3 regions of the Shinella agrisoli genome follow, and region 1 is predicted to be linked to each of the others. Evidence: riboswitches for the same ligand, from Rfam matches in the RefSeq annotation. Region 1 holds a riboswitch; each other region holds the start of a gene.
The links. A riboswitch is a leader RNA that binds a small molecule or an ion and turns the genes downstream of it on or off. The one in region 1 is predicted to bind cobalamin.
Positions count from the first base shown of each region.

Region 2: linked by a shared signal. The riboswitch ahead of ACIIOY_RS11940 (ABC transporter substrate-binding protein) and the one ahead of ACIIOY_RS21150 (CbtB domain-containing protein) in region 1 are both predicted to bind cobalamin.
Region 3: linked by a shared signal. The riboswitch ahead of bluB (5,6-dimethylbenzimidazole synthase) and the one ahead of ACIIOY_RS21150 (CbtB domain-containing protein) in region 1 are both predicted to bind cobalamin.

Region 1 covers NZ_JBJIEP010000022.1:61,982-69,384, forward strand. The annotation lists gene ACIIOY_RS21145 (peptidoglycan-binding domain-containing protein) at 1-1,332, shown strand, start outside; cobalamin riboswitch at 1,412-1,777, shown strand; gene ACIIOY_RS21150 (CbtB domain-containing protein) at 1,825-2,001, shown strand; gene ACIIOY_RS21155 (CbtA family protein) at 2,014-2,802, shown strand; gene cobU (bifunctional adenosylcobinamide kinase/adenosylcobinamide-phosphate guanylyltransferase) at 2,804-3,328, shown strand; gene cobW (cobalamin biosynthesis protein CobW) at 3,332-4,381, shown strand; gene cobN (cobaltochelatase subunit CobN) at 4,634-7,403, shown strand, end outside.
Region 2 covers NZ_JBJIEP010000009.1:142,813-150,215, forward strand. The annotation lists gene ACIIOY_RS11915 (ABC transporter permease) at 1-588, opposite strand, end outside; gene ACIIOY_RS11920 (ABC transporter permease) at 600-1,502, opposite strand; gene ACIIOY_RS11925 (ABC transporter ATP-binding protein) at 1,504-2,586, opposite strand; gene ACIIOY_RS11930 (polyamine ABC transporter substrate-binding protein) at 2,750-3,820, shown strand; gene ACIIOY_RS11935 (MurR/RpiR family transcriptional regulator) at 3,874-4,728, shown strand; cobalamin riboswitch at 4,763-4,992, shown strand; gene ACIIOY_RS11940 (ABC transporter substrate-binding protein) at 5,147-6,190, shown strand; gene ACIIOY_RS11945 (FecCD family ABC transporter permease) at 6,187-7,215, shown strand; gene ACIIOY_RS11950 (ABC transporter ATP-binding protein) at 7,212-7,403, shown strand, end outside.
Region 3 covers NZ_JBJIEP010000015.1:37,260-44,662, reverse strand. The annotation lists gene ACIIOY_RS16515 (NADP-dependent malic enzyme) at 1-1,121, shown strand, start outside; gene ACIIOY_RS16510 (ABC-F family ATP-binding cassette domain-containing protein) at 1,173-2,750, opposite strand; gene ACIIOY_RS16505 (DUF2865 domain-containing protein) at 3,001-4,110, shown strand; partial or broken gene bluB (5,6-dimethylbenzimidazole synthase) at 4,130-4,801, opposite strand; cobalamin riboswitch at 4,847-5,064, opposite strand; gene ACIIOY_RS16495 (SDR family oxidoreductase) at 5,121-5,939, opposite strand; gene ACIIOY_RS16490 (phytanoyl-CoA dioxygenase family protein) at 6,016-7,212, opposite strand; gene ACIIOY_RS16485 (LacI family DNA-binding transcriptional regulator) at 7,306-7,403, shown strand, end outside.

The DNA.
Region 1 (7,403 bases):
AAGGCGGAAGAGGCTGAAAAGGCCGCCGCGGCTGAAAAAGCCAGGGCCGAGGAAGAGGCTCGCAAGGCTGCGCAGGCCCGGAAAGCCGAAGAGGACGCCCGCAAGGCCGCCGAAGCGGAAAAGGCGAAGGCCGAGGCGGAAGCTGCGCGCCTGAAGGCGGAGGCCGACGAGAAGGCGCGGGCCGAAGCCGCCGCGGCGGAAAAGGCCCGTGCCGAAGAGGCTGCCCGCCTGAAGGCGGAAGCCGAGGAGAAGGAAGCGACCGCCCGCAGGCTTGCCGAGGAGCAGGCGGCCGAAGCCGAGCGCCTGAAGGCGGAGGCGCAGGCCGCGGCGGAAAGGGCGCGGGCGGAGGAGGCCGCGCGCGTGAAGGCCGAAGCCGACCGCAAGAAGGCCGAGGAAGCCGCTGCCGCGGAAAAGGCACGTGCCGAGCAGGAAGCCGTCGCGCGTCGTGAAGCGGAAGCCAGGCGCGCCGAAGCCGAGAAGGCCGCCGCCGCCGAGAAGGCGCGGATCGAGCGGGAGGCCGCCGCTGCGCGCAAGCTTGCGGAAGAGAAGGCCGCCGAGGTGGAGCGGCTGAAGGCCGAGGCCGCCAAGGCGGCAGCGGATGCCGAGGCCAAGGCTGCGGAAGCGGCGCGCCTTGCGAAGGAAGCGGAAAAACGGGCCGCGGAAGCCGCCGCTGCCGAGAAACGGGCCCAAACCGGCGCAGCCGCCACCGCCGGACGCGACGCGCAGGAGGGCGAGAAGGACGACCTTGCCGCCGGGAAGGCGGATGCGGCCAAGCGCGAGGAGGAGGCGTTCCAGAAGGCCGTGCTCGAAGGCACGGAGAATGCGTTCCGCGCCTACATCGCGCAATATCCGAAGGGCCGCTTCGTCGCGGACGCCCGCGAGCGCCTTGCCGCGCTGGCAGGCACCGCGCGGCAGGAGACCGCGACGGCGACCGTCGAGACCGAACGCCGGGCGGCGGAGGAGCCGGCGGTCGATCCGCGGGAAGCCTATCTCGGCCGGTCGAGCCGCGTCCAGGCGCAGCGCTGGCTGAGCATGCTCGGCTTCAACACCTACGGCGCCGACGGCGTCTTCGGCCCGCGCACCCGCTCGGCGATCGCCGCCTGGCAGGGTGCGTCCGGCTACCGCGCCGACGGCTACCTCTCGCGCCGGCAGTTCCGTGCGCTGCGCGAGGCCGCGCAATATGCCGAGGCCCGGCAGAACCGCCAGCGCCGCTACCAGCGGGACTACGACGTGCTGGAAGGCCCGGTCGACGGGTACTACGACGGTCCGTACTACCGCGACGACGGCTATTACAACGGCGGCGGGGGCATGGTGATCATTCCCGGCTACTGAGACTGCGCCGGCCGGACGGCGGTTTCAGCACAGGCCGTGCCGCTGCCGGTCGATTGACTTCCCGGGGGCGGAAGCATAATCATCCGGACTATTGGATGGTTCCCGGGTCCGGAAACGGATCGGGGAGTAAATGGGAATGTGACGCGGCGGACCCAACCAGGGCGCTGCAATCACGGCCGACCCCGCGACTGTAGAGTGGCGAGGGACGCCCGTCCGCTGGGAGGACGCGGCGCGCAAGCGGGGCAATGGCGCTCCGGGGACCGCGCCTCGAAAACCAGCCGGAAAAGCCACTGGGCAGCATCACGATAAACCGGGGTTGGACGCCTCTATCTCTACGAATCGTCCGCCTTTTGTGATGCCGGGTCCGGGAAGGCGAGGGCGGACCCGCAGGCGCTTTGCGCCGGACGCCGCGAGCCAGGAAACCTGCCAGCCAATGAGGGCATGTCGCCCGACCCGGGGAGGGGCTTCCCCAACGCCTGCACGGAGGTTGTCATGGCTGTTTCCACCACGTCTTCCATTTCCCTTTCCGCGAACGACCGCCTCATCGCCGGCATCGTCGCGCTCGTCATCGGCGCCTTTCTGGTCTTCGGCGCGGGCCTTGCGAATTCGGCCGTGCTGCACGACACGGCGCACGACACGCGTCACTCCTACGGCTTTCCCTGCCACTGAGGAGTTCTTGAGATGATCGTTCGTTATCTCCTGGCCGCACTGGTGGCCGGGCTGTTCTCCGGCGTGCTCATGACGGCCGCCCAGGAGGCGCGGGTCGTGCCGCTCATCCTTCATGCCGAGGAATTCGAGGGCGGCGAGGAGGCCGCGCCGGCAGGCGAAGGCGGCACGCCCGCCACCGAGGGCGCGGCCCAGACGCAGGACCATTCCTCGCTCGGCGCGGCGCTTCTGGACGTTGCCGCCCATCTCTCGCCCGTTTCCCTCGCCCACGCCCATGACGGCGAGGAGCACGAGGAGGGCGGCATCATGTTCGGCATGAGCCGCTTCTCCGGCACGCTGCTCGCAAACCTCGTGACCGGTGCCGGCTTCGGCCTCCTGCTCGCGGGCTTCAGCCTCGTCTCCGGCTATCCGATCACCGTCGCGAACGGCGCGCTCTGGGGAGCGGCCGGCTGGCTCGCCGTGCACATGCTGCCGGCCATCGGCCTGCCGCCGGAGCTTCCGGGCTTCCCGGCCGCGGACCTCGGCGATCGCCAGGTCTGGTGGGTCGCGACCGTCATCCTCTCGGCCGCCGGCCTCTACCTCCTGTTCCTGAAGCAGGGTATCGTCGCCAAGATCATCGGCATCGTGCTCATCGCCGCGCCGCAGGTCTATGGCGCGCCGCAGCCGGGCGACATCTCCAGCAACGTGCCGGCCGTCCTCGGCGCGGAGTTCGCCGTCGCCGCGCTCGCCACGACGCTGTTCTTCTGGATCGTGCTCGGCCTCTCGCTGGGTTTTGCCAACGAGAAGATCGCCAAGGCGGCCTGACATGACGACGACATCGCCCGGAGCCGTCCTGGTTCTGGGCGGTGCGCGTTCCGGAAAATCCGCTTTCGCCGAAAGGCTGGTCGCCGAGACCGGCCTTTCGCGTCATTATATCGCCACCGGCCGCGCCTTCGATGACGAGATGCGCCAGCGCATCGCACGGCACCGGCAAGACCGCGGGAACGGGTGGAAAACGCATGAGGAGCCGCTTGCGCTCGCCGCGCGCATAAGCGACGTGGCGCGCGCGGACCGGGCGGTGCTCGTCGACTGCCTGACGCTCTGGATCACCAACCTGATGCTGGAGGAGCGGGATGTCGCCGCCGAATTCGGGGGCCTCCTCGCCGCCATCAGGACGGCGCCCGGCCGGCTGGTCTTCGTGTCGAACGAGGTCGGCCTCGGCATCGTGCCGGAAAACCGCATGGCGCGCGAGTTCCGCGACCATGCCGGGCGGCTGCACCAGGAGGTCGCCGCCCTCGTGCCTGAAGTCTATTTCGTCGCGGCCGGACTGCCGCTGAAAATGAAGGGTTGAGCCATGCTGCAACAGAAGATCCCCGCCACCGTCATCACCGGCTTCCTCGGGGCGGGCAAGACGACGATGATCCGCAACCTCCTGCAGAATGCCGGGGGAAAGCGCATCGCGCTCATCATCAACGAGTTCGGCGACCTCGGCGTCGACGGCGACGTGCTGAAGGGCTGCGGCGCGGAAGCCTGCACCGAGGATGACATCATCGAGCTTACCAACGGCTGCATCTGCTGCACTGTCGCCGACGATTTCATCCCCACCATGTCGAAGCTCCTGGAGCGCGAGAACCGCCCCGACCACATCGTCATCGAGACCTCGGGCCTGGCGCTTCCCCAGCCGCTCGTCGCCGCCTTCAACTGGCCGGAGATCAAGACGCAGGTGACGGTCGACGGCGTGGTGACGGTCGTCGACAGCGCGGCCGTCGCCGCCGGCCGCTTCGCCGACGACCACGACAAGGTGGATGCGCTGCGCGTGACGGACGAGAACCTCGACCACGAAAGCCCGCTGGAAGAGCTCTTCGAGGACCAGCTTACCGCCGCCGACCTGATCGTGCTCAACAAGACCGACCTGATCGACGCGGAGGGCCTGAGGACCGTGCGCGAGGAGGTCGCCTCCCGCATCGCCCGCAAGCCCTCGATGATCGAGGCGCGGAACGGCGAGGTCGCCGCCGCCGTCCTGCTCGGCCTCGGCGTCGGCACGGAGGACGACATCGCCAACCGCAAGTCGCACCACGAGCTGGAGCACGAGAACGGCGAGGAGCACGACCACGACGAGTTCGACAGCTTCGTCGTCGATCTTCCCGCCATCGCCGATCTGGCCGCCTTCATCGAGCGCCTCAAGGGCGTGATCGCCGCGCACGACGTGCTGCGCCTCAAGGGGTTCGCCGATGTGCCCGGCAAGCCGCTGCGCCTGCTCATCCAGGCCGTCGGCAGCCGCATCGACCACTATTTCGAGCGCGCCTGGGCGCCGGGCGAGGCCCGCGGCACCCGTCTCGTCGTCATCGGCCTGCACGACATGGACGAGAAGGCCGTGCGCGACGCCATCGCCGCCGCGGTGTGACGGCGGCATGAGCGTGCGGCGGTCCCTCTCTCCGGCTTTTCGGGCGCGGCACGGCCATTTCCGGCCTGCCGTGCCGGTGGATCCTCGGGTCGGGCCCGAGGATGACGAAAGAAGGAAGGGACGGCTGGCAACGGCGACGGTTCCGCATGCCGCACCGGTCGATAGGTCCCTTAGCCTATCCTCCCCGCCGTCATCCTCGGGCCCGACCCGAGGATCCACCGGCACCGCACGCTTACAGACGGGAGGCGCCGCATGCACCTCCTCTTAGCCCAGAAGGGCACCATCGCCGACGGCAGGGAAGCGATCGACCTCGGCCAGACGCCGGGCGACGTCCTCTTCCTCTCCGCCGCCGATACGGAACTTGCCGCCATCGCCGCCGCCCACCGCGCACGCAAGACCGGCACGCGCCTGCGCCTCGCCAGCCTCGCGGCGCTGTCCCATCCGATGTCGGTCGATACCTACATCGAGCGCACGGCGCGCCATGCGAAGCTGATCGTCATCCGCGCCCTCGGCGGCGCCAGCTATTTCCGCTACGTGCTGGAGGCCCTGCTGGCGACGGCGGTCGAGAACGGCATCAGGCTCGTGGCGCTCCCCGGCGACGACCGGCCGGACGAGGGCCTCATCCCCTTCAACCGCATAGGGGAGGACGACCGGCAACGTCTCTGGGCCTACCTCAACGAGGGCGGTGCGGAGAACGCGGAGCGGTTCCTCGCCTATGCGGACGCCCTGGTCTTCGGCGGCGAGAAGCCGGAGCCGGCGATGCCGCTGGAAAAGGCCGGCATCTGGTGGCCGGGACGGGGTGTGGTCGACGTCGCCACGTGGGAAAAGCTGGCGGTAGCGGGTATCGCGCGCACCACGCCCCCGACCGCCGCCATCTGCTTCTACCGCGCCTATGTCCAGAGCGGCGAGACGCGGCCCGTCGAGATGCTGATCGAGGCGCTTGCCGCCGAGGGGGTGCGCGCGCTGCCGCTGTTCGTCTCCAGCCTCAAGGAGCCGGTGTCCATCGAAACGGTTCGCGCCGCCTTCGCGGCGGCCCGGCCGGAGGTCGTGCTGAACGCCACGAGTTTCGCCGTCTCCGCCCCCGGCGCGAACCGCAAGCCGACCGTGCTCGACGAGACGGGCGCGCCCGTCCTGCAGGTCGTCTTCTCCGGCTCCTCGCGCGAGGCCTGGGAGGCCTCGGGGCAGGGGCTGACGGCGCGCGATCTCGGCATGAACGTCTCCCTGCCGGAGGTCGACGGCCGCGTGCTCTCCCGTGCCGTCTCCTTCAAGGCGGCCGCGCGCTACGACGAGCGCGTCGAGACGAACATCGTCGGGCTCGATCCGGCCGGGGACCGCATCCGTTTCGTGGCGAAACTCGCCGCCGGCTGGGCGCGGCTGCGGCGCGCGGAACCGGCCGGACGCCGCATCGCCATCGTCTTGGCGAACTATCCGAACCGCGACGGCCGCCTCGGCAACGGCGTCGGCCTCGACACGCCCGCCGGGACCATGGAAGTGCTGCGCGCCATGGCGGCGGAAGGCTACCCGGTCGCCGATCTGCCGGCCGACGGCGATGCGCTGATCGCCCACCTGATGGCCGGACCGACCAATGCCGCGCGCGATGGCCGCGAAATCCGCGAGACGCTTTCAATGAGCGATTACAAATCGTTCTTCTCCTCCCTTCCCATAAGGGTTCAGGAAGAGATGACGGCCCGCTGGGGTGCGCCGGAGGACGACCCGTTCGTCACGGGCGACGTCTTCGCCCTGCCGCTCGCCCGTTTCGGCGGGACGCTGGTCGGCATCCAGCCGGCGCGCGGCTACAACATCGATCCGAAGGACACCTACCATTCGCCGGACCTCGTGCCGCCGCACGGCTACCTCGCCTTCTACGCCTATCTGCGCCTCGATTACGGCGCCCATGCCATCGTGCACATGGGCAAGCACGGCAATCTCGAATGGCTGCCGGGCAAGGCCCTGGCGCTCTCGGAAGCCTGCTATCCGGAAGCCGTGCTCGGCCCGCTGCCGCATCTCTATCCGTTCATCGTCAACGATCCGGGCGAGGGCACGCAGGCCAAGCGCCGCTCCGCCGCCGTCATCGTCGACCACCTGACGCCGCCGCTCACGCGGGCGGAAACCTATGGGCCGCTCAAGGACCTCGAAGCGCTGGTCGACGAATATTACGACGCGTCCGGCGGCGATCCGCGGCGCATAAGGCTGCTGTCGAAGCAGATCCTCGACCTCGTGCGCGACATCGGCCTCGACCGCGATGCCGGCATCGCCCCCTCCGACGGCGAGACGGCCGCGCTCCAGAAGCTCGACGCCTATCTCTGCGACCTCAAGGAGATGCAGATCCGCGACGGGCTGCACGTCTTCGGCGTCTCGCCCGAGGGGCGGCTCCTCACGGACCTCACCCTCGCGCTCGCCCGCGTGCCGCGCGGCCTCGGCGAGGGCGGCGATGCGAGCCTGCAACGGGCGATCGCGGCGGATGCGTTTGGCGGGGTGCCGTCCTTTGCGGAGTCGGTGCGGCATTCCCCCGTCTCCCCCCTTGCGGGGGAGATGTCGGCGGAGCCGACAGAGCGGGGTGGTGCGGCACATTCTGCGGATGATCCCTGGGCGACGAGGTCGGGGAGTCACCCCCCTCTGTCACCTTCGGCGACATCTTCCCCGCAAGGGGGGAGACGGGAGAATGCCTTCGACCCGCTCGATTGCATCCCTTCCGACCCGTGGACCGGCCCGCGTCCGCAGATCCTCGCCGAACAGTCCGGCGCTCCCTGGCGCAGCAAGGGCGATACGGTGGAGCGCATCGAGCTGCTGGCCGCAAGGCTGGTGGAGGGCACGCTTGCCTGCCCGCCGGACTGGCACGCTACCCGCGTCGTGCTCGACACCGTCGATACGACGATCCGCCCGGCCATCGCCGCCTGCGGCCCGGCGGAGATCGAAGCGCTGATGCGCGGCCTCGACGGCCGCTTCATCGAGCCGGGCCCCTCCGGCGCGCCGACGCGCGGGCGGCCGGACGTGTTGCCGACCGGGCGCAACTTCTACTCCG
Region 2 (7,403 bases), on a different contig from region 1:
CACCTTGCGGAAGGTCGTCCACTCGTTCGCGCCGAGATCGGCCGAGGCGTGCTCCAGCGTGCGGTCCATGCCGGCGAGCCGGGCGGAGACGACGATGAAGACGTAGGAGATGAGGAAGGTGCACTGGCCGATAATGATCGTCTTCAGGCCGAGGTTGACGCCTGCGTTGACGAAGAAGATCAGCAGCGCGATGCCGAGCACGATGTCCGGCATCAGCATCGGCATGAACATGACGACGCGGTAGAATCGTCTTCCGAAGAAGTCGAAGCGGTAGAGCGCGATGGCGATCGCCGTGCCGAGCACGGTGGCGATGGTCGTCGTCGAGGCGGCGATCATCAGGCTGTTCCAGACGGCCCGCACGAGCTGGTCGGTCGATTCGATATAGAGCGCGTTTTCGGAAACCGCCGTCTTGAAGCCGAGGACCTGGGCGTACCATTCGGTAGTGAAGCCCGTCCAGGTCATCATGTTGATCGGGTTGGAATTGAACGAATACACCGCAATCAGCGCCAGCGGGATGTAGATGAAGGCGAAGAAGAGGGCGGTGTAGGCGACGAGGCTGCCGCGGGCGAGGGAGGCAAGGATCTTCACGACGCCCTCCCTCAGCGCCCGGTCGCGGCGTCGATGCCGCGCCGGCCGGAAACGATCACATAGACGAAGAGCATCACGAGCATCACGCCCATCACCATCATGGCGAGCGCCGAGCCGAAGGGCCAGTTACGCGCGGCGAGGAACTGCTGCTCGATGAGGTTGCCGAGCATCATCACCTTGGCGCCGCCGAGGATCGCCGGCACGACGAAGTTGCCGAGCGCCGGGATGAAGACGATGAGCGCGCCGCCGGCGATGCCGGGCGCCGTCAGCGGCAGGATAATGCGCAGGAACGTGCGGACCGGCCCGGCGCCGAGATCGAGCGAGGCGCGCACCAGCGTCCAGTCGAGCTTTTCGACGCTCGCATAGACCGGCATGAACATGAAAGGAATGAAGACGTAGACCATGCCGACGATGATCGCGCCGTCCGTATAGATGAGTTCGAGCGGCCGGGCGACGACGCCGGTGTTCAGCAGCACCGCATTGACGAGGCCGGTCTGGCGCAGGATCAGCACCCAGATGAAGAGGCGCACGATAAGGCTGGTGAAGAAGGGCAGCGTGATGAGGAAAAGGCAGAAATTCTTCCAGCGCTCGGAGAGCCGGCTGATGCAGAAGGCGGCCGGATAGCAGACGAGGAGCGTGGCGGCCACCGTCAGCGCGGCGATCTTCAGCGAGCGCAGGAAAATCGCGATGTAGACCGGGTCGAAATCCTCGAACATCGGATCGGCGAAGCCGAGGATGCGGCCGTAATTGTGCGGGTACCAGGTCCATTCCACGCCGCCGTAGAGGCCTGGCGCGAGAAAACTCGTCACGATCATGATGGCGAGCGGGCCGAGGAAGAAGACGGCGAGGAACAGCGTGACCGGCCCGAGCAGGACGGCAAGCTGGATGCGGCGGAGGGACGCGATGGACGACATGTCAGGCGGCCTCCGCGGGGATGAGGTGGACCGCCGCCGGATCGTAGGCGAGGCGCGCGCGGCGCGACCGCTCTATCTCGCCGACGAGGCTGCGCCGCGCGGCCGGGATTTCCGCGATGACGCGCCGGCCCGCCGCGGTGCGGCCGAAGATCTCGAAGGTGGAGCCGACGAAGACGATCTGTTCGAGCTCGACGTCGAGGCCCGGCGCATCGTCGCCAGGCCCGGCGAGGAAGAACTGCTCCGGGCGGATGAGTGCGGTCGCCGTGCCGTTCGCGCCGGCCTTCCCGTGGGCGATGGCGAGGCCGTCGCCCGTCAGGAGCCGTGTGCCGTCCGCCTGGCCCTCGAAGAGGTTGCTCGCGCCGACGAAGGTGGCGACGAAGCTGTTCTTCGGCTCGTCGTAGATGGCGCGCGGCGTATCGAGCTGCTGGATGCGCCCGCCCGAGAGAACGGCGACGCGGTCCGACATGGTGAGCGCCTCCTGCTGGTCGTGCGTGACGAAGATGAAGGAGATGCCGAGTTCGTGCTGGAGCGTCTTCAGCTCGATCTGCATGGCCTGGCGCAGGTTCTTGTCGAGGGCGGAGAGCGGCTCGTCGAGCAGCAGCAGCTTCGGGCGCGCGATGATGGCGCGGGCGAGCGCCACGCGCTGCTGCTGGCCGCCGGACAGCTGGCGCGGCTTGCGGCCCTCCATACCTTCGAGACCGACCATGCGCAAGGCGTCGGCGACCCGCCTTGCCCGCTCGGGCTTGGCGACGCCCGCCACCTCCAGCGCATAGCCGGCATTCTCGCCGACCGTCATGTGCGGGAAGAGCGCGTAGTTCTGGAAGACCGTGTTGACCGGGCGGCGGTAGGGCGGCCGGTCCGTCATGTCCTCCCCGTCGATCAGGATGCGGCCGGAATCGAGCGCGACGAAGCCGCTGATCGCCTGCAGCAGGGTGGTCTTTCCGCAGCCTGAAGGCCCCAGCAGCGTCAGGAATTCGTTGCGCCTCACCTCGAGGTCGATCGCGTCCAGCGCCGTGACCGTCTGGCCTTCGGGCGTGGCGAAGGCCTTCGCCGCCTTGTCCAGGCGGACTATGGAATCTCGCATCGTCGTTCCCCAAAATGTTATAAAAATAACGCTTGTGCGATTTAGATATATGGATACCATTTATCCATCCAAGTCAACGGCCGGCAGAAGCCGTGACGGGAAAGCCGGCGCAAAGGAAAGCGCCGGGGGCCACGACGGGCCGAACCTTCAGAGGAGACTATCGATGACGAAAACTGATCGCGCCGGCGCATCCGGCCTTCGCGCATGGGCGCGCCGCACCGCCGTTTCGCTCGCCGCCCTTCTGGCAACGGCGGGCCTGGCCGGCGCTGCCGAGCTCAACGTCTACAACTGGGGCGAATACATCAATCCGGAGGTCCTGAAGAAGTTCGAGGAGGAGACCGCGATCAAGGTCAACCTCTCGACCTATTCGTCCAACGAGGAAATGCTGGCCAAGATCCAGGGCGGCGCCACGGGCTACGACATCGTCTTCCCGTCGGTGCACATGCACGACATCATGGCCAAGCTCGACCTTCTGGAAAAGACCGACATCAACACCTACGAGGGATTCAAGAACATCGACCCGGCGTTCCTGCGCGCCAAGAGCGACCCGAAGGGCGAATATTGCCTGCCCTATGCCTGGGGCTCGGTCGGCATCTTCTACAACCGCACTGTCCTCGGCAAGGACGTCACCGGTTGGAAGGACCTCATCGAGACGGTCAAGGCGAAGGGGCTGAAGTTCACCCTGCTCGACGACATGCGCGAGGTTCTCGCCGTCGGCCTCATCCTCAACGGCCACAAGATCAACTCCACCGATCCGGCCGAACTCCAGCAGGCCGCCGACACGATCATCGCCATGAAGCCCCATGTCGCGGCCTTCACCTACGATACGCGGCCGATGGTGCAGTCGGGCGACGTCGCCGCCGGCCACTTCTTCGTCGGCGCCATGGTGGACGTCTTCGCCGACGAGAAGAACCTCGGCTACGTGATCCCCGAGGAGGGGGCGACGATGTACCAGGAGGACATCTGCGTGCTGAAGACGGCGCCGAACAAGGAAAACGCCATGAAATTCATGCAGTTCTATACGCGCCCCGAGATCGTGGCGCTCAACGTCTCGCAGCAGACCAACGGCACTGCGAACGTTCCGGCGCGGGAATTGACCCCGGAAAAGATCAAGAATAGCAAGGAGATCAACCCGCCGGCCGAGACGATGGCGCGTCTCCAGATCTTCGAGGACCTGGGGCCGGCGCTCCGCCAGCTCGACCGTGCCTGGACACGGGTCAAGACGGCGCAGTGAACGCGTGACCCCGCCCGTTTCCGGACGGGCGGGACCTTGATGGGAGAGGCGACGTGTCGAGACGCATTCTGAAGCTCGTTCAGTCCGACGACCTCCGGCGGTCCAAGTCCGACAAGCTGATCGCGCATTACATCGAGCGCAACATCGCCGAGCTTCCCTTCGAGACGGCGCGCTCCATCGCCCAACGCCTCCAGATCTCGCCCATGACCGTCGGCCGCTACCTGCGCCGCATGGGCTTCGACGGCCTCGACGAACTGAAGGGCGAGCTTAGGCGCGGCAGCTCCAACCCGGCCTGGCAGGTGAAAGGCCAGGTCGACCGGCTGGAGCAGGACCGCAAGGAGGGCAAGCTGCTCGCCGGCCTCATCCAGCAGCAGATCGACAATCTCGGCGAGATCTACGCCATCACCATCGCGCGGGAATGGCAGCAGACGATCGATGCCCTGATCGGCGCCACGGAAGTCTTTGTCGCCGCCTACCAGAACGTGCGCGGCATCGCGCAATATTTCGCCAGCCAGCTTTCCTACACGCGCCCGCGCGTCCAGTTCGTCGACGGCCTCAACGGCACCTATGCGGAACTGCTCGACGGCTCCGTCGAGGGCCGCCTGCTCTTTCTGCACGACGTGCGCCGCTTTGCCGCGAAAGCCCGGCCGCTGGCGCTGGAGGCCCGGCGTGCCGGCGTCAAGGTCGTGCTGCTCACCGACGAGTTCTGCCCCTGGGGGGTGGAAGTCTCCGACATCTGCCTCGTCGTGCCCGGCTCGCACGGTCCGCTCTGGGACGGCGCCGCGACGATGACCGCCGTCATGGACCTGCTGCTCGCCAACATCATCGTCGTCAAGGGCGAGGAGGTGAGCGAACGCGTCGATGCGCTCACCCGCCTGCAGGATGTCTTCGGGGATTTCGAGAGCTGAGCGCGCTCGCGCCTTGACGCTGCCGAGCGCGGCGGACTAAGGATGGGGCGACGGTTCCCTGAAGGATGACTCCCAGGGGATTAATAGGGAACACGGTGCGGACGACCCAACAGGGACCCATTCCGTGGCTGCCCCCGCAACTGTAGGCGGATTGCCGCCTGTCCTTGGGACGCGAAAGCGTCATGCCACTGCGGTCTCCGCGGGAAGGCAGACAGGCCGCAGACATCCGTGAGCCAGGAGACCTGCCGTCAGCGCAACCATCCAAGTCACGGGCGGGGATGCCCGGAACAGGAGACGCCATGACGATTCCGGCTGCCCATCGCGGCAGATATCCGTTCGCTTTCTCCCGACCGCACCCGATCCGCCCCTGTCGGCGCGCCGGCCAGGCCGTCCGCTTTCACATCTCCGGGAGAAACCCATGACCATTTCCGTTGCGGCCCCGCGTGCCGCATCCTTCCTGTCGCTCGTTGCCGGCGCCGCCGCCTTCGTCCTTTCTTCCGGCACCGCCGGGGCCGCCGAGACGCAATATCCGCTGACGCTGGAAAACTGCGGCCGCCAGGTCACCTTCGAGAAGGCGCCCGAGCGCGCCGTCTCGCTCGGCCAGAGCTCGACCGAAATCCTCTACCTGCTCGGCCTCGCCGACCGCATGGTCGGCACGGCCGTCTGGATCGGCCCGGTCCTCGCCGGCTACGAGGACGTGAACGCCAAGGTCGAGCGCCTTGCCGACAACGACCCGAGCTTCGAGAGCGTCGTCGCCAAGAAACCGGACCTCGTGACCGCGCAGTTCCAGTGGCATGTCGGCCCTGAGGGCATCGTCGCGACGCCGGAACAGTTCGAGGAGCTCAATATCCCGGTCTATACCTCGCCGGCCGACTGCATCGGCAAGGACAATTCCGGCGGCGGCGACGGCGTGCGCAAGACCGTCTTCACCATGGACCTGATCTACAAGGAAATCAGCGAGCTGGCGCAGATCTTCAATGTCGGGGAGCAGGGCGAGAAGGTCATCGCCGACCTCAAGGCCCGCGAGGAGGCCGCGCGCAAGAAGATCGCCTCGGCCGAGGGCAAGCTTTCGGCCGTCTTCTGGTTCTCCAGCGCCGAGCTCGACATCGATCCCTATGTCGCCGGCAAGAACGGCGCGCCGGGCTACATCATGTCGGCGCTCGGCATCAGGAACGTCATCGAGAGCGAAGAGGAATGGCCGACGGTCGGCTGGGAGACCATCGCCAAGGCCGACCCGACGATCATCGTCGCCGGCAAGATGGAGCGCCGCCGCTTCCCCGCCGACGACGTCGCCGTCAAGCACAAGTTCCTGAAGGAAGACCCGGTCGCCAGCCTCATGCCGGCCGTCAAGAACGGTCATGTCTTCGACATGGATGCCCAGGCGATGAACCCGACGATCCGCACCATCGAGGGCATCGAAGTGCTCGCCGACGCCGTCGAGAAGGCTGGCCTGGCGAAGTGACGGCCGATCATCCCATATTGCTCCGGTCGGGCGCCGCTTTCGCGGCGCTCGTGCTGCTCGTCGCCGCGCTCGGCGTCGGTGCTGCGGTGGGCGAGACGGCCATTCCGCTCGACACCGTGGCGAAGACGGTGGCGAACCGCCTCTGGCAGGCGGGGCACGCGATCGAACCGATCGACGAGGGCATCATCTGGAACTACCGGCTGAGCCGGGCGGTGGTCGCCGCCTGCTGCGGCTCGGCGCTGGCGCTCTCCGGCGTCATCCTGCAGTCGCTGCTGCGCAACGCGCTCGCCGACCCCTATATCCTCGGCATTTCCGCCGGCGCCTCGACGGGCGCGGTGGGCGTCGCGATCCTCGGCCTCGGCGCCGGCATGCTGACCTTGCCGGTCGGCGCCTTCCTCGGCGCGCTCGTCGCCTTCGGCCTCGTCAGCGCGCTCGCCGTGCGCGCGGGCCGCGGGACGGGCGCGATCATCCTTGCCGGCGTCGCCGGCTCGCAGCTCTTCAACGCGCTCACCTCCTTCATCGTCACCAAGGCGGCCAATGCCGAGCAGGCGCGGGGCATCATGTTCTGGCTGCTCGGCAACCTTTCCGGCGTGCGCTGGCCGGATGTCTGGCTGGCGCTGCCGGTCGCCTTCCTCGGCCTCCTCGTCTGCCTCTGGCATGCCCGTGCGCTCGACGCCTTCACTTTCGGCACGGAATCGGCCGCCGCGCTCGGCATCCCGGTGCGCCGCGTCTATGCCGTGCTGATCGCCGTTTCCGCGCTGATGACCGCCGTCATGGTCTCCATCGTCGGCTCGATCGGCTTCGTCGGCCTCGTCATCCCCCATGCCGCGCGCATGGTCGTCGGCGTGCGCCACGGCCTCCTGCTGCCGGCCTCGGCGCTGATCGGCGCCGTCTTTATGATCGCCGCGGACGTGCTGTCGCGCGTCATCATCCCCGGCCAGGTGCTGCCCATCGGGGTCATCACCGCGCTGTTCGGCGCGCCGGCCTTCGCGCTCATCCTCAGCCAGAGGAGATCGGCCGTATGACGCTCTCGGCAAAAGGCCTCTTCTGGTCGGCCGGCGGCACGACCATCCTCACGGACGTCTCGCTCGACGTGCGGCCGGGCGAATTTTTGGGCATCATCGGCCCGAACGGTTCCGGCAAGACGAGCCTGATGGCGCTTCTCGCCGGCATCCGCAAGCCGCAGCGCGGCGAGGTGACGCTCGACGGCAAG
Region 3 (7,403 bases), on a different contig from region 1:
AGCGCCTCATCCTGCGCATCGCGCCGGCCGTGGCCCGCGCGGCGGCCGAAACCGGCGTCGCCTCGCGCCCGATCACCGATTTCGACGCCTATCTCGACCAGCTCAACCGCTTCGTCTGGCGCTCCGGCTTCATCATGAAGCCGATCTTCGCCGCCGCGAAGAAGGCGGAGAAGAAGCGCGTTATCTTCGCCGAAGGCGAGGACGAGCGCGTGCTGCGCGCCGCCCAGGTGCTACTGGAGGAGGAGATCGCCAGGCCGATCCTGATCGGCCGCCCGCAGATCATCGAGACGCGCCTCAAGCGCTACGGCCTGCGCGTGCGCCCGCACACCGACTTCGAGGTGGTGAACCCGGAAGACGATCCGCGCTACCGCGACTATGTGGACGACTACTTCCGCATCGTCGGCCGCAAAGGCGTGATCCCGGAAGCCGCCCGCACCATCGTGCGCACGAACCAGACGGTCATCGGCGCGCTCGCCGTCAAGCGCGGCGAGGCCGATGCGCTGATCTGCGGCGTGGAAGGCCGCTATGCCAAGCACCTTCGCGACGTCAGCCAGATCATCGGCAAGAAGGAGGGCGTGCTCGATTTCTCCGCGCTCAGCCTGCTGATCTCGCAGCGCGGCGCCACCTTCTTCACCGATACCTACGTGACGATGGAGCCGACGGCCGAGGAGGTCGCGCAGATGACCATCATGGCGGCGCAGGAAATCCGCCGCTTCGGCATCACGCCGCGCGCCGCCCTCGTCTCGCATTCCAACTTCGGCTCGCGCGATTCGGAAAGCGCCTTCAAGATGCGCAAGGCGATGGAGATGGTGCGCGACATGGATCCGGACCTCGAGGCGGACGGCGAAATGCACGGCGATGCCGCCATTTCCGAGGCGCTGCGCCAGCGCGTCATGCCGGATTCGACCCTGACGGGCGAGGCGAACCTGCTGGTCTTCCCGAACCTCGACGCCGCCAACATCACGCTCGGCGTGGTGAAGACCATGACGGACAGCCTGCATGTCGGGCCGATCCTGCTCGGCGCCGCCATGCCCGCCCACATCCTGTCGCCGTCCGTCACCTCGCGCGGCGTGGTCAACATGGCGGCGCTCGCCGTCGTGGAGGCGTCCAACCCGGCCTGACCCGCGCCATCCGCCTTATGAAGCGGCCGCCGCTCCGGCGGCCGTTCTCGTTCAAAGCTCCAGCCGGCGCGTGATGCCGATCGCCGCCAGGAACGGCTCGTCGTGGCTGGCGACGAGGAGCGCGCCGTCATAGGCCCGCAAGCCCGCCTCCACCGCCTCTATGGAGGCGATGTCGAGATGGTTCGTCGGCTCGTCGAGGATGAGAAGCGCCGGCGGCCTGGGGCCGCCGAGCACGCAGGCAAGCCCGGCGCGCAGGAGCTGCCCGCCGCTGAGGCTGCCGGCGGCCTGCAAGGCGGCGTCCGCGCGGAACATGAAGCGCGCCAGCGCCGCACGGCAGGCGTTTTCGTCCGCCTCCGGGTTGATCCGCAGGAAGTTGTCGCGGATCGGCAGCAAGGGGTCGAGCAGGCTCACGCGCTGGTCGAGCATGGCGACGTCGGTGAAGCGCCGCACGCTTCCCTGCCAGGGTCGAAGCCGGCCGGTGACGAGCGCCAGGAACGTCGTCTTGCCCGAACCGTTCGGCCCCGTCACCGCCACGCGCTCCGGCCCGGTCATGGCGAAGGAAAGATCGCGGATCACGGGCCGCGCCGGCAGGTGGCCGGCCGTAACGCCGTCCATCCTCAGCACCATCCGGCTTTCGGGAAGATGCGTCGGCGGCACCGTGACGGTCAGCGGCTGGAGGATCTCGATGCGCTCGCGGGCCGCCGAGACCGCTTCGGCCGCCTTGGCTTGCCGGCTTTCGGCGAGCCGCGCATGGGCGCCTCCCGTCAGCTCGCTTCGCTCCTTCATCGCGCCGAGCACGATGCGCGGAATGTCGCCCCGCGCCTTCCTGCGACGCCCCGCACCGTCCTTGCGCGCCTTGCGCTCCGCGATGGTCTGCATGGTGCGCGCCACGTCCGCCGCCTGCTTTTCCGCGTCCGCGAGGTCCCGGTGCGCGGCCGCGAGCTCCAGCGCCTTGCGCTCGCGATAGGCGCTCCAGCTGCCGCCGTAGCGCGCCGCGCCGAGCGTCGTCAGCTCGACGATGGCGTCCATGGTCTCGAGCAGTTCGCGGTCGTGGCTGACGACGATCGCGCCGGCCCGCCAGCCGGCCAGCATGTCGACGACGGCGCGCCGCCCGTCCCTGTCGAGATTGTTCGTCGGCTCGTCGAGCAGCAGGAAGTCCGGTTCGCGGAAGACGAGCGCGGCCAGCGCCGCGCGCGTATGCTGGCCGCCGGAAAGAGCGGCAAGCCGCGTGTCCGGCTCCGCCTCCAGCCCGACGCGGGCGAGCGCGGCGGTAAGCCGCGTCTCCAGCGTCCAGTCGGCCTCGGCAAGGTCGTCCGCCTCCGCCTCGCCCCGCTCGGCCCGGCGAAGAAGATCGAGCGCCTTCCCGACGCCGAACAGGCCGGCGACGGTTTCCTCCGGCGCAACCTGCACGCTCTGGCGCAGGAAGCCGAGCGTCCCGTCGACCGTGACGGCGCCGGCCTGCGGGATGAGATCGCCGGTCATGAGCCTCAGCAGCGTCGTCTTGCCGACGCCGTTGCGGCCGACGAGGCCGGCGCGCTCCGACCCGAAGGTCAGGTCGATATCGGAAAGGAGCGTGTGTCCGTCAGGCGTGGACCACGTGATTTTGGAAAGCGTGATGGAATGCGGCATGGATACGGATTTCCCCGATGGCAAAGCGAAGTCGGTTTGCGGTCGGGTCGAAATCCATGGTGCACCATCCGGTCGGCGTTGACGACGGCCGGTATCTAGAGCCGAATGGTGGCCCTTGCAAGGCAAGCGGTGCCGCCGCCGTTAATCACAAATGCGGGAGGACGTTGCGCGCGCCCCCGCACGACCTATGATAGGGGCCGATCGGATCGGCTGCGCCGGCCGGCAGCACCAGGCGTTCAGGGATCGGGAATTGAAGGGACGCGCTCGTCTTCTCCTTGCCATTGCAACCGGCCTGCCGCTTCTTCTGTCGGGCGGCACGGCGGCGGCGGATGTGTGCGGGCGCATCCGGGCCGAGCTTGCGAACATGCCGAAGGTCCTCGTCGACACGGCGAGCGCGCGCAAATATGCCGGCGCCATCACCCGCCAGAACATCCAGCTGCGCAAGGCGAAGAGCGACCAGCGCCGCCTCGGCTGCTCGTCGGGCAGCATCGTCGTCATCGGCGGCGCGAATGCGAAGGCCTGCGCCACGCTCGCGTCCGTCATCGGCAAGATGGAGCGCAACCTCCAGATTCTCGACAAGAAGCGCCGCGAATTTTCCGGCGGCGGCGCCTCGCAAGGCAGGCGCAACGTGCTGAAAGCGTCGCTGGAGACGAACGGCTGCAACGGCAAGCCGAAGGTGACGCCGGTCGCCGCGACGGAGACGCTGCGGACGATCGACGAGACGCGCACCCTGCCGCTCGGCACGGCGCCGGAGGGCAGCGAGCGGCTGCAGCTGCGCTCCCTCGGCGGCAGTTCCGGCCATGGGAACCTGCGCACCGTCTGCGTGCGCACCTGCGACGGCGGCTTCTTCCCGATCTCCTCCGGCGCCACGCCGCTCGATTTCCGCCGCGACCAGAAGGTTTGCGCGATGATGTGCCCGCAAACCGAGACGGAGCTCTTCTACCAGTCGATGACGAACGGTGAGGAGACCGAGCAGATGACCTCGACGGTCACCGGCCGCCCCTATTACGAACTGCCGAACGCCTTCTCATACCGCACGCGCGATCTCTCCAAGCCGGGATCCTGCGGCTGCAATCTCGCCGCCTACCATCAGGAAATGATCAAGCGCGGGAAGGCGGCGAAAGGCGATGGCACGCAGACCGCCAGCACGGGCGGGGCCGGCGCCGAGCAGAGCGGTTCGATCACCACCATCCGCACCTTGCCGAAGAAGGAGGAAGCCGCGGCCGGGACACCGGCGAGGGTCGAGGAACGCGTCTACGATCCGTCGACGAGCAAGGTGCGTACGGTCGGCCCGGTCTTCCTGCCGGAAAACTCCACCGCCATCGATCTCGGCCGTCCGGCCGATGCCGGCGTCGACTGACGTCCGCTCCGCCGTCCGGCCAGCGCTCCTCGAACACGAGGTCCTCCAGCGGCAGGCGCTGCCGCCATCCCTTCACGGCAAGCTCCGGCTCCGCGTAGAGCCGGTCCACGAAACCGACGCAGAGCCAGGCGACGATCTCGACATGCTCAGGAATGCCGAGGATCTGCCGGATGTCGCTGTCGTGGAAGATGCTGACCCAGCCGACGCCGACCCCTTCAGCCCGCGCGGCGAGCCACAGGTTCTGCACGGCGCAGACCGTGGAATAGACGTCCATGCGCGGATTGTGCGTGCGTCCCAGCACCACCTTGCCGCCGCGCGTCGGATCGCAGGTCACGCAGATGGAAAGCGGCGCCTTCAGGATGCCTTCGAGCTTCAGCGCCCGGTACTGCGCCTGCCGCCCGCCCTCGAACATCGCCGCCGCCTCGGCATTGGCCTTGAGGAAGGCCGCATGCACGGCGCGCCGCGTCGCCTCGCTGCGCACGATGAGGAAATTCCACGGCTGCATGAAGCCCACCGAAGGCGCGCTGTGCGCGGCATGCAGCAGGCGGCGGACGAGGTCGTCCGGCAGAGGATCGGCCAGAAACTCGTCGCGCACGTCGCGGCGCGTTTCGATGGCGCGGTAGACGGCCTGCCTGTCCGCGTGCGGAAAGGCGCCCGCCCGGACCAGATGGTCCCAGGGTTCGGTTCGCATCGTCATCTCCCCAACAATGCGCACAACCTGCCGCCGTCCGCGCGGTCCGGTCTATCTCGCCAGGCCGGTCTTCTGACTTCGGTTCCCGCAGCGAGCGCCTGCCTTCCCGGTTGAAAAGCCAGTGGCAAAAGCTTGAATCGATTCAAGCTTTGCGGCGCACGTCATCCCCGTCACAGCGTTGGGCACGTTCCGGACCTGGGGTCTGCCCCGCACCGGATTCCCGATTCTCCCGCAAAGCGGGCACCTGACGGAAGGGATATGCGCACGGCTTTCGCGCGCGAGCAAGCCCGGCCGCACCGCACGCCTGTCCGAAAACGCCTCAGAGCGGCGCGGCCGGATGGGGCGAAGCGTCGTAGGCACCCCAGATCGACTGGTCGAAACAGATGACCGAGCCCGTCATCAGGCCGGACTCCTCCGAGGAAAGATAGGCGCAGGCGCGCGCCACCTCCGCCGGATCGACCAGGCGCCCGAAGGGCTGCGCCGCCGCCGCCTTCGCCAGCCAGTCGTCGGCCGCACCGTGGTATTCGCGCTGGATGCGGTCCTCGCCTTCCGAGGCCATCCAGCCGATATTGAGGCCGTTGACGCGGATGCGGTTGCGCAGGACCGCATAGGCCGTGTTCCTGGTCAGCGTCTCCAGCGCGCCCTTGGAGGCGCAATAGGCGGCGATGAACGGCTGGCCGGCCCTGGCCGACATCGAGCCGATATTGACGATCGTGCCTTCTATCCTCTCCCGCCGCATCACCCTGATCGCCTCCTGCATCAGGAAGAACGGCGCACGCACGTTGACCGCGAACATCCGGTCGAAGAGCTCCGGGCTCGTGTCGAGGATCGTGCCGCGGTCGGTGATGGCCGCGGCGTTCACCAGCGCGTCCACGCGGCCGAAGGCGTTGTCGGCGGCGGCGATCACCGCCCGCGCGTCCTCGACCCTTTCGAGGTCCGCCCGCACATAGACCGTCTTCACGCCCGTCCCGTCGTAGATCTCGGCGGCCTTCGCCTCGCCCTTTCCGGCGTTGCGGCCGCAGATGACGAGGCCCGCCGCGCCGCGCTCGGCAAACAGCCGGGCGATCGTTGCGCCCAGCCCCTGCGTTCCTCCCGTCACGACGGCGATCCTGCCGTCCAGCCGTGCACCGTTGCTCATCGCATTCCTCCCTCCATAAAGCGGTTCGGGCCCCTCCGAGCTTCGGAGGAGCCTTCGATCCGGATGATTCGATTTGTCAGCTCACGCGCCTTTCGGACTGTTCCTGAAGCGCTTTTTCGAATTTTTCCGCCTCCCAGCCTTCGGCCAGCGCTTCGCGCATCAATGCCGCCTGGGTCTTCGGCGCCAGGCCGCCGATCGGAGGATCGCGGTCGAGATTGGTCGGGAAGGAATAGCCTTCCGCCGTGCTGGCGATCGCGTTCTCCGCCTCCGCGTCGCTGATCGCGCCGGCATCGCGCAACGCCTTCAGCGCCGGATAGAGCGCCGCCGACATGCGCTGCCGGTTCACCGTCTCCATGGCGCGCCCGAAGGCGGAGGAGACCTGGAGCAGGTTCGCGACGCGCCGGATGTCGGCGGAACTGTTCGTGCCCGCGGCGTGGAAGAGCGCCGGGTTGAAGAACACGGCGTCGCCCTTTTCCAGCGGCAGCTGGACATGATGCGCGTCGAAATAGTCGCGGAATTCCGGCCGCTTCAGCGCGAGGTAGCCGGGCTCGTAGGTCTGGCTGAACGGCAGGAAGAGCGTCGGCCCGCTTTCAAGCGGCATGTCGCAGTGGGCGACGGCTCCCTGCAGGGTAAGCACCGGCGAAAGGCGGTGCACATGGGCCGGGAAGCGCTCGATCTCCGCCTGCGTCTGGAAGCCGAGATGGTAGTCGCGGTGCGCCGATTGCGCCGCCCCGCCCGGGTTGACCCGGTTGACCTGCGCCGTCATCTGATAGTGCGGGCCGAGCCAGGCCTCGCTGACCAGCGCGACGACGGCGTTGCCGTAGTACCGGGCAAAGTTCTGCGGATCGGCGAGGCAATGCTTCTCCAGCGAGTTCCAGATGCGGTCGTTCGCGCCGGGCTTGGCGAAATGGTCGCCGCCGCCGGTGTTTTCGCGGCGCTGCGCCTCGATGATCGCATCGAAGATGGCCGAAGCCCGGTCGATGACGGAAAGATCCGCATAGGCCTGCTTGAAGACGATCACGCCCGGACCGTCGGCAAAGGCATCGCAGATTTCCGAAAGGATCGCCCGGCGGCTGTCCCGGCCGGCGGCGGCCGCGGCAACGACGGCCTCGGAATCGTAGATCAGCACGTTCTTCTCGACCGAAGCCGCGTTCGGATAATCGGAAAGCGAGGTCGTGCGCTGCACCTCGGTCGCGAAATCGGCGATGTCGCAGGCCTCGACGCTCAGGAACACGCGGTCGCCGCGCAGTTTCGCAAGATTGTCGGTCTTCATGGGGTTCCTCCTCCCGGATCGAATGAAGGAACTATACGGCAGGGCACGATCCGAGGTAGATCGGGAAACCATCAAAAAACCATCAGAAGCACCATGGCCCATCCCTTCCTCGTCAAGGACATCGCCTTCCAGGCCGGCCTCAGCACCGCGACGGTCGACCGCGTGCTGAACGGCCGGCCGGGCGTGCGCCG